3 regions of the Streptococcus sp. k-628 genome follow, and region 3 is predicted to be linked to each of the others. Evidence: riboswitches for the same ligand, from Rfam matches in the RefSeq annotation. Region 3 holds a riboswitch; each other region holds the start of a gene.
The links. Region 3 has a riboswitch for thiamine pyrophosphate ahead of HT730_RS01155 (thiamine-binding protein). Riboswitches for the same ligand answer to the same signal wherever they lie in the genome.

Region 1 (3,274 bases), on a different contig from region 3:
GGTTCCAAGATGCCTTCTTCTTCAAAAAGAATCTCCTTATAACAGTTTGAAGGTGTCACACGGTGAAAGGTGATCTCAGCAGGAACTCCTTTTTGCAGTTGAATGTGGGCTGGATGGTAGCCTTTGTCTGCCGTGATACGGATTTTTTGAACACCATTTTCAAGACTTGCTTTTACAATTTCAGTCATATCATTCTCCTATTCTACAATCATCTTACCGTGCATCATATTCATGCCACAAGAGATACCATACTCTCCAGCCTGCTCAGGCGTGATTTCCACTACATACTCTTCCCCCATAGGCAGGTCCGCATGCACACCAAAATCTGGAAAAACAATTTGGTCCAGACAGGGTGAAGAGTCCTTACGGTCAAAGACAATACGGGCTGGCACTGATTTCTTGAGGATAATCAACTCAGGCGTATAGCCCCCCATGACCTCCACTCGAATCTCTTGGTAGCCCTTTTTTTGCTGGGCCTTTTGTCCAGACTTTTCAGGCTTTTTGAAAAACCAAAACAAGATAAACGCGACAAGGGCAATACAAATAATGGTTACAATACTATTTAACATGACGTCTCCTTTACATACAATTACATCTTACTTCTCTCACAGCGCTTGATTTCTTCTCAGAAATCACAGCTTCCAAGTCTTCCAAATCAGCCAGAGTAAAATCACATTCAGCAATCAAATCAGCCAACAAGTTCTTAATCCTACGGGAACAAACCTTGTCTTTAATATCTTGGACAAGTAAATCTCGACTTTGATCCAAAGTTAAAAGGGCTGAATAGACAAAGGACTTGCCTTCTTTTTTCCTTGTCAGACACTCTTTCTCAACCAAACGAGCCAAGAGAGTTTGAATGGTTGACTTGGACCAGTCGAACCGCTCCGCCAGAACCCTGATCAAATCTGAACTGGTCTGCTCCCCCTGCATCCAAATAATCTTCATGACCTGCCATTCTGCATCTGAAATCTGCATCATCACACCTCCAAAATCTACATTTGTCAATTACAGTTATTAGTATACTTCAAAAATCTACATTTGTCAATCATAAAATCAATCTTTTTGTCGAAAAATAGGATTTTAATCATTTGAAAAGCGATTTGCAGTCAAATATTACTATATAAACAATAAAAATATGCTATACTAAAGAAAAAAGAAAACAACCACTAGGGGTGCGTAAAGCTGAGATTAACGACTGTTAGACCCTTTGACTCAATCTAGGTAATGCTAGCTGATGGAAGTGGAAATGATAATGGGGACTAGCAGTCTTCTATTGCCTTCCTGAAACAGATTAGCTTGTTCTTAAGAATACAAACTTCAGTTGGTTGGGAGGTTTTAGATGACTTATTTACCCGTTGCTTTGACCATTGCAGGAACTGACCCAAGTGGCGGTGCTGGCGTTATGGCTGATTTAAAGTCATTCCAAGCGAGAGATGTCTATGGAATGGCCGTTGTGACTAGCCTTGTTGCTCAAAATACCAGAGGTGTTCAGCTAATCGAGCACGTTTCTCCTCAAATGTTGGAAGCCCAATTGGACAGTGTCTTTTCTGATATTCCACCTCAGGCTGTAAAAACTGGGATGTTGGCAACTACCGAAATCATGGAAATCATCCAACCCTATCTTAAAAAACTGGATTGTCCCTATGTCCTTGATCCTGTTATGGTTGCTACAAGTGGAGATGCCTTGATCGACTCAGTTGCTAGAGACTATCTCAAAACAAACTTACTACCTCTAGCAACGATTATTACGCCAAATCTTCCTGAGGCAGAAGAGATTGTTGGTTTTTCAATCCATGATCCTGAAGACATGCAGCGTGCTGGTCGCCTAATTTTAAAAGAATTTGGTCCTCAGTCTGTCGTCATCAAAGGTGGGCATCTCGAAGGCGGTGCCAAGGATTTCCTCTTTACCAAGGATGACCAATTTTTCTGGGAAAGCCCAAGAATTCAAACCTGTCACACCCATGGTACTGGATGTACCTTTGCTGCAGTAATTACGGCTGAACTAGCCAAGGGCAAGACTCTCTATCAGGCAGTTGATAAGGCCAAGGCCTTTATTACGAAAGCCATCCAAGATGCTCCGCAACTCGGTCATGGTTCTGGCCCAGTCAACCATACAACTTTTAAAGATTAAGAAAAAACTCTCTAGTTCCCACTTTAAGGGAATTAGAGAGTTTTTATACTCTTCGAAAATCTCTTCAAACTACGTCAGCTTCCATCTGCAACCTCAAAACACTATTTTGAGCTGACTTCATCAATCTTATCTAAAACCTCAAGGCAGGGCTTTGAGCAACCTGCGGCTAGCTTCCTAGTTTGCTCTTTAATTTTCATTGAGTATTAGTTAGGAAATAATGTCATCCAGCTTTGATAAAAAGGCTTGGGTTTTTGCCTCAATATCTTCTGCCTGCATCAGATCGCGTACGACTGCTACTCCAGCTATACCCGTGCCGATAAGTTGGTCAATATTCTCTGAAGTCAAGCCTCCAATAGCAACTACTGGAATGGCAACCGTTTGGCAAATTGTTTTCAAGGTCGATATCAGAGTGATGGGCGCATTTTCCTTGGTGGTAGTTGGGAAAATGGCTCCTGTACCCAAGTAATCTGCACCTGATTTCTCCGCTTCCAGAGCTCTTTTTATTGTTTTAGCGGTGACACCGAGGATTTTTTCAGGACCCAAGACTTTGCGAGCTACCGAAACTGGTAATTCATCATCTCCGATATGCAGACCTGCCGCATCAACCGCAAGACAAACATCCAACCGATCATCGATTATCAAGGGTACCTGATAGGCATCTGTTATTTCCTTGACTTGTTTTGCCAGTTGATAATATTGATTGGTTGTGAGATTTTTTTCTCGCAATTGGACTATGGTAACACCTGAACGGCAGGCCGTCTCAACTTTTGCAAGAAAGCTTTCCACGGAATCTTGATAGCGGTTGGTTACTAGATACAGTCTAAGCGCCTCTCTATTCATAAACATCTCCTTTGATGGCATCTAGCCAGTTTTCATCTCTTTTTAGGAGAGAGAGCTGATTGAGTACTTGGTAACGAAATTCTTCCAATCCCATTCCTTGAACAACTATTCTCTCAGCGGAGATATTAAGATAAGAGACTGCTAAGCACGAAGCTTCAAAGCCAGTTTTTCCTTGACTGAGAAAAACAGCTGTTAAAGCTCCAACCAAGTCTCCTGTCCCTGTTATCCAGTCTAATTCAGCACAGCCATTTCCCAGTACAGCGACCTGATTCTTGGAAACGATGAGGTCCTTGGGACCTGTGA
Region 2 (3,274 bases), on a different contig from region 3:
TATTTTTTACAAAGATCCTGTAGTTTAATTGCTAATTCGACTTTTTCTTTACCTTCTAAGGCTCCCTCCCCTTTTTCACGAAATTGAAATAAGGTTATACCACCTTTTAAGGCTTCCTCAACGACTCTATATAGATCTTTACCTTGGCAAGTAGTCGTTCCACAAATAAAATATAGTTTTAGTAATTCTTTATGAAACATTTTACTTCACTCTTTTGAATTTCTTTACATCTTCATCTGTAATCTCATATAAGGCATTTATAAATTCAACTTTAAATGTTCCAGGAAGATGTCCATTTGGACGTTTTTCTGCCATTTCTCCAGCGATATTGTAAACCAACATTGCTGTTTCTAATGATTTCAATTCTTGACCTTTTTCTAGTCCGATAAAGCTTGCTACCACTGCCCCTAATAAACATCCTGTCCCAATGACTTTTGGCATCATGGCACTACCATTATGAATCGTTACCACTTCTCCATTAACAGCAATCGCATCCACTTCACCTGTTACTATTATAGGAATATTGAACTTCTCATTTGCTGCTAGAGCAATCTCGTCAATATTATCTACTCCCACACTATCTACTCCTTTAGATGCCACACTTATTCCTACTAAAGAGGCAATCTCGCCAGCATTTCCTCTAATCGCTGCTAGTTTGTAATTGTTAATTAGATCATCTGCTACTTTTTTTCTATATTCTCCTGCTCCACAGGCTACAGGATCTAAAACTGCTGGGACATTATATTTCTCTGCAATTTTAAGAGCAGCTTGGTATAATTTCCAATTTTCATCTGTCAATGTTCCTATATTTATTAATAAGCCACCAGCATACTTTAATAAATCCTCTAAATCTGCTGGAAACTCACTCATGGCTGGTGAGACACCCAGTGCTACTAATCCATTTGCTGTGAAATTTTTTACTACATCATTGGTGATACAAATGACCAATGGTGCTTTTTCTTTTAATAATTTTAAACTTGTCATATTGAATTCCTTCCTTTTCACTTTATACGATCTATTGATTTCGATTTATCTCTATCTTTAGTTGAGAATTTTTTTCAGTTACATTGAATGATTTACCTCGTCAAATTTGTCAGTACCCTGAACTTTCCCTAGACATCGTAACCAATATCAAAAAAGGCTAATTCTAAAGCGACCGCTTGATTCCAGCGTTGCTGAAGTTCTGTCAAATCTTCTCGACCTTTCCCGACACGATTGAGTTCGTCAACAAGAAATTGAACCCACTCTGCAAAGAAAGGACCTCTATGGAGATTGATCCATTCCGAATGAATATAGGCTTCAGGTAGAGCCAAATCTTTAGAACCCCAGTCTAAATAGAGACCCTCTGCAATGACCAGCATGACCAAAAGATGGGCATAGTCTGATGAAGAAACAGCAGAATACATTAAATCCTGAAAGGCTTTTGTTACAGGGTGCAAGGTCACTTTCAGATAGTCATTCTCAGATACTTTTAACTCTTTGAAAGCCTTTTGGAAATAACCATCTTCATCTGCTTCAAGAAAGCCTAGTTGCTTGGCAAAACGAAGCTTGGATTCAAGCTGGTCTGCGTGGGCTACGCAGGCACCCAGCATGGATAAGAAGGCATCAAAGAAATGATAATCTTGAATCAGGTAGTCCTTTAAGACCTTATTCTCAATTGTCCCTGCAAAAAGTTCCTTGACAAAACGATGATTGATTGCAGCTTGCCAATCCTTCTGACTGCTTTTTAATAATTCTTCAACAGTCAGACCTGGCTCAAATGCATAAACCTGTGTTTCCATATTTATTTTTCCTCTCTTTACTCCTTAGTAATCAATAAAACACCAAGAGATACCAAGTAAAATCCTAATTCCACTTGATCCTTTTAAAGAACATTGAGGGCATTTGCAGAGAGCTACCTAAACAAGACTATCCAGTTTATATAAACAAAAAAACTCCAATTACAATCAAGAATTAGAGTTGACTTACAAGATTAGACCGTTCATTTCGCCATACGAAAAAACGTTTTACATTTCCCTTCGCCAGTCTTAACTGTATCAGGTTCAATGGGTATCATCTCAGCCTAAAGCACCCCAAATGTCTCTATTATTTAATTACTACACCAGTATAGCAAAAAATGAAAGCCCTAGCAAGATATTTGACCGAAAAATATCTTTATATAGTTTTTGATAGCGATTTATTCTTCCAATACACGAAGAAAAACCTCCACATTCAGTGGAGGCAATCATTTTATCAATACAATTTTAAGTCGCGGGGGTCAACTGGGAAGGTTGGGTTGTATGGGTTGTGACGGAGTTTGAAATGTTTGACATCTTCAATAGTCTGAGTTCCAGACAACTGCATGACTGTCTTCAATTCCGCATTCAAGTGTTCAAAGACTTGGCGCACACCAACACTACCGCCGAGTGCCAAGCCATAGATAACCGGGCGACCAATAGCTACCAAGTCTGCTCCTGAAGCCAAGGCTTTAAAGACATGTTGACCACGACGAACACCAGAGTCAAAGACAATTGGCACACGTTTATCAACTGCTTCTGCCACTTCTTGAAGTGAATCAAAGGCAGCTGGTCCACCGTCGATTTGACGACCACCGTGGTTGGTTACCCAGATACCAGAGGCACCTGCAGCAAGCGAACGTTCAACATCCTCACGGCATTGTGGTCCCTTGACATACACAGGAAGTCCTGAGTATTCAGCGATAAATTCTACATCACGTGGAGACAAGCGTTGTTTAGCTGATTTGTAAACAAAGTCCATTGATTTACCAGCACCTTCTGGCAGATATTCTTCAACAATCGGCATGCCAACTGGGAAGACAAAACCATTACGCTTATCAACCTCACGATTACCCCCTACAGTAGCATCTGCCGTCAAGACAATCGCTTTATAACCTTCAGCCTTCACACGATCCATGATGTGGCGGTTAATGCCATCATCTTTACTAAAGTAAAATTGGAACCAATGAGGTGTCCCTTGGAGGGCTTCAGAAATCTCTGGAAGGTCAACAGTAGAGTATGAGCTAGTTGTATAAAGAGAACCAAACTCATGCACACCACGCGCAGTCGCCACTTCACCCTGTTCATTCGCTAATTTATGAGCCGCAACAGGCGCCATAATGATTGGTGAAGACAATTTTTCACCTGCAAATTCAATCTCTGTACTTGGATTTTCTACATTGCAAAGCGTATGCGGAACGATGAGCTTGTGGTTAAAGGCGCGGATATTCTCACGTAAAGTGAAAGTATCTTCTGCTCCACTGGCGATATAGCCAAAT
Region 3 (3,274 bases):
ATTTTTTAGCCATATAGTCTTGGAAATAGACTGCAAATGGTGCCTTACCGTTAATAACCAAGTCAGAAGAACTTTCTTCTGGTGGCAATTTCAAATCAACATCCACTCCAGCTTCTTTGAAATAACCTTTTTCCTTAGCCACATAAAGCCCTGTGTGGTTGGTATTTGGTGTCCAGTCTAGGATAAAGTCGATTTTCTTAAGTTCTGCTTCCTTATTATCCTTAGAAGCAGTTCCTTGACCACAGGCCACAAGCACAACAGCTACAAGAGCTGTTAAAACAGTTAAAAACACTTTCCATGTTTTCTTCATTTTGATTTCCTCTTTTCTTTTTCAGAAACATTCTTATTCTACGAACGTTTCCATTTAATAACATATTTTTCACTAATATCGACCAACTTCATACCCAGAAGACTGATAATCGATACCAGGATAATAATAGCAAACATAGTATCATACTGAAACAGTTTCTTGGACTGAATCATGTAGACACCTAGTCCTTCAAAGCCTCCCAACCACTCAGATACCACTGTTGTGATAAAGGCGTAGGAGACACTGACCCTCAGACCTGCATAAAAGTAGGGCAGGCTGACTGGAATTTTAAAATGCCACAGGATTTGCCAAGGCTTGGCCCGCATCAGACTAAACAAGGTCAGCATATCCTTGTCACAATGCCTAAAACCGTCCAAAATGCTGACGATGATAGGAAAGGTTGTCGTCAAGATAATCAGGACAATCTTGGGCAGAATCCCATAACCTAGCCACAAGACCAAGATAGGAGCTATAGCAATAGTCGGGATAGTCTGAACAACCACCATCATAGGGTAAATCAGGTCATTGAGCCAAGTCAAACTGTCCATAAGTACAGCCATGAGACAGGCAATCAAGACTCCCAAAACCAACCCCAGTAAAGCCACTCTCAAGGTTGCCCAGCTATGGTGCCAGAGAAATTCTCTATCACGAACAAAGGACAGGAGAATTTCAAAAGGTGTCGGCAGGATAAACTTGGGGAGAAGTTTAAGAAAACCTGCTAACTGCCAGATTGACAAGACCCCCATAAAGCCCAATAGACTAATGTGTCGTCTCAGTATACTTTTCAAGTTTCTCATCAATACTTAAAATCTCTCCTACATTTATTTTGACATTGGCAAAGACATTATCTACCTCCTGCCCGGCCACTTCCAGCGCTTCTTTGAGAATACGCATAAGCTCATCAAACTCCCCTTCCAAGACCGTTTCAAATGGTGTCACCACCATGGTCACTTCTTGAGCTTGCAGATAAGCAATGACCTGATCGATAACAGCTATCCGATTAATCCCCTGCGATAGGGGTAAAACTTGCAAGGCAATGCTTGCTTTCATAAAAACCTCCTCTTCTCGTTTTCCTTTGACAAAAAGAAAAACCTTTACCATATATGGAAAAGGTGCAGAATAGACTAAGTATCGTTCCCTACGCTGGCATTACCCAGATCAGGTGCGGTCGAAGTTTAACACTTCCTCTCAGACTGTACACAGACTCCCATATATTACATGGACATATGATAGCGCAAATTAAGAAAAATGTCAAGGAAACTGCTTACAGAAAAGAGCAGGAAACATTTCCTACTCCAATTTTCTATACTCGTTCTCCATCACTGTTTACTCTATAGCCATCCACCGTCGTATTAACAGCTAAGGCACCTGAAGAGTAAGAATAATACCACTTACCAGAAACTTGATACCAGCCTGTTTTCATTGCCCCTGAACTATCCAGATAATACCACGAGCCATTTTCCTTTAACCATCCTGTCTGCATTTCACCAGATGATTTCAAATAATACCAGCTAGAACCATCTTTCAGCCATCCCGTTGATTTAGAACCATTTGATTTGAAATGATACCAACTACCATTTATCTTCTTCCAACCGACAGTCAATCCAGTATTTGAGCTATAATTAGAGCTATTCCCTGATTGGTTCTGATAATTTTGTGAAGAAGTCACTCCCTCTAGCTGGATATAACGACGACTTCCGTTATAAGCTGTATAACTCAACCACTTGTATCCATCTTTTTCGAGAATTTGATCATAATGAACCTTCTCCCCAGGATAATAGTAATCAATCGCAGTTGCGCTAGCTAGTGGCTGATTTTTGATAGCAGACTTAGCCTTGAAATAATGTGTTCCTCCTGTTGAAACTGAGGTTTGACTATTCCCAACACTGCCACCAGCCAAATCTTTAAAATGAATAAATCCTGTCATCGTATTTGCTTTTATACTTCGTTTATTATAGGCTTCTGTATAACCATAGTTATATTCCTCGATCTCAATCTGATCTCCCATTACATTTGACACCCAGGCAACATGCCCATAAGTTCCTGCAGTAGACCAAGCAATAGAGCCAATCGTCGGTGTATTATCTACACGATAGCCTTCACGACGAGCACGATGCCCCCATTCATTCGCATTTCCATAAGCCCTTGGAATCTCAAAACCATTGACATTACTCAAACGAAAGGCTGCAAAAGAAGTACACTGACGAGAGTACATGCGCCACTGATCAATTTCCTGACTCCCATTTTTATAATAAACAGGATAATCATCCCCACGCGCAATCGATCCATTTCCGCCAGAATAGGCATAGACACTATCACCCGCTGCTAGCATCAATCCTACTACTAAAAAAGGAACAACCTTTTTAACCGACTTTCTAAAAGAAAATCCTGTCTCTATTACTTTAAATGATGAACTTTTCATTCTTCCTCCTTGAAATAGTATAGTACTCAATGAAAATCAAAGAGCAAACTAGGAAGCTAGGCGCAGGCTGTACTTGAGTACGGCAAGGCGAAGCTGACGTGGTTTGAATTTGATTTTCGAAGAGTATAAATCGAAGATTGCCTTCACTTAAACTATTCGGAGAAAAAAGAAAAAGTGAGAAAATTTCTCACTTTAGTCCAGATAATGAATCAAATTCTTTTCAGTAAGGATATCTGAGTAAGTAAAGGATTCAACGTAAACATTAGCTTGTTTATCTCCTTCAACGTTCCCAAATTCAACGATAAATAGGGATGGATAAACCTCAATTAGCTTACCCAATCTATTTTTTTGGCGCTTACGACCATTCTCCAAAGTCATTTCTACGACTTGTCCCTCATGTGCCTTGATTTCTTCTTTGATTTTTTTCATCTTGGCTACATCTGTAAATGCATCTGACATCTTATGCCTCCCTCTTTGAGATACTTGAAAATTTATTGTATTCTTTTTGGAAAATCAATTCCACCGTTCCACGAGCTCCACTA

Region 1: linked by a shared signal. The riboswitch ahead of thiD (bifunctional hydroxymethylpyrimidine kinase/phosphomethylpyrimidine kinase) and the one ahead of HT730_RS01155 (thiamine-binding protein) in region 3 are both predicted to bind thiamine pyrophosphate.
Region 2: linked by a shared signal. The riboswitch ahead of HT730_RS02940 (TenA family protein) and the one ahead of HT730_RS01155 (thiamine-binding protein) in region 3 are both predicted to bind thiamine pyrophosphate.

The regions. Positions count from the first base shown of each region.
Region 1 covers NZ_VMMZ01000017.1:20,670-23,943, reverse strand. Annotated here, with positions in the region: gene HT730_RS03005 (heavy metal translocating P-type ATPase) at 1-188, opposite strand, end outside; gene HT730_RS03000 (cupredoxin domain-containing protein) at 198-569, opposite strand; gene HT730_RS02995 (CopY/TcrY family copper transport repressor) at 580-975, opposite strand; TPP riboswitch at 1,159-1,256, shown strand; gene thiD (bifunctional hydroxymethylpyrimidine kinase/phosphomethylpyrimidine kinase) at 1,340-2,131, shown strand; gene thiE (thiamine phosphate synthase) at 2,339-2,971, opposite strand; gene HT730_RS02980 (hydroxyethylthiazole kinase) at 2,964-3,274, opposite strand, start outside.
Region 2 covers NZ_VMMZ01000017.1:12,282-15,555, reverse strand. Annotated here, with positions in the region: gene thiE (thiamine phosphate synthase) at 1-200, opposite strand, end outside; gene thiM (hydroxyethylthiazole kinase) at 202-984, opposite strand; gene HT730_RS02940 (TenA family protein) at 1,113-1,781, opposite strand; TPP riboswitch at 1,997-2,085, opposite strand; gene lctO (L-lactate oxidase) at 2,233-3,274, opposite strand, start outside.
Region 3 covers NZ_VMMZ01000008.1:74,263-77,536, forward strand. Annotated here, with positions in the region: gene HT730_RS01145 (ABC transporter substrate-binding protein) at 1-310, opposite strand, end outside; gene HT730_RS01150 (ABC transporter permease) at 349-1,107, opposite strand; gene HT730_RS01155 (thiamine-binding protein) at 1,070-1,360, opposite strand; TPP riboswitch at 1,429-1,531, opposite strand; gene cbpD (choline binding-anchored murein hydrolase CbpD) at 1,614-2,732, opposite strand; gene HT730_RS01165 (Veg family protein) at 2,925-3,191, opposite strand; gene dnaB (replicative DNA helicase) at 3,193-3,274, opposite strand, start outside.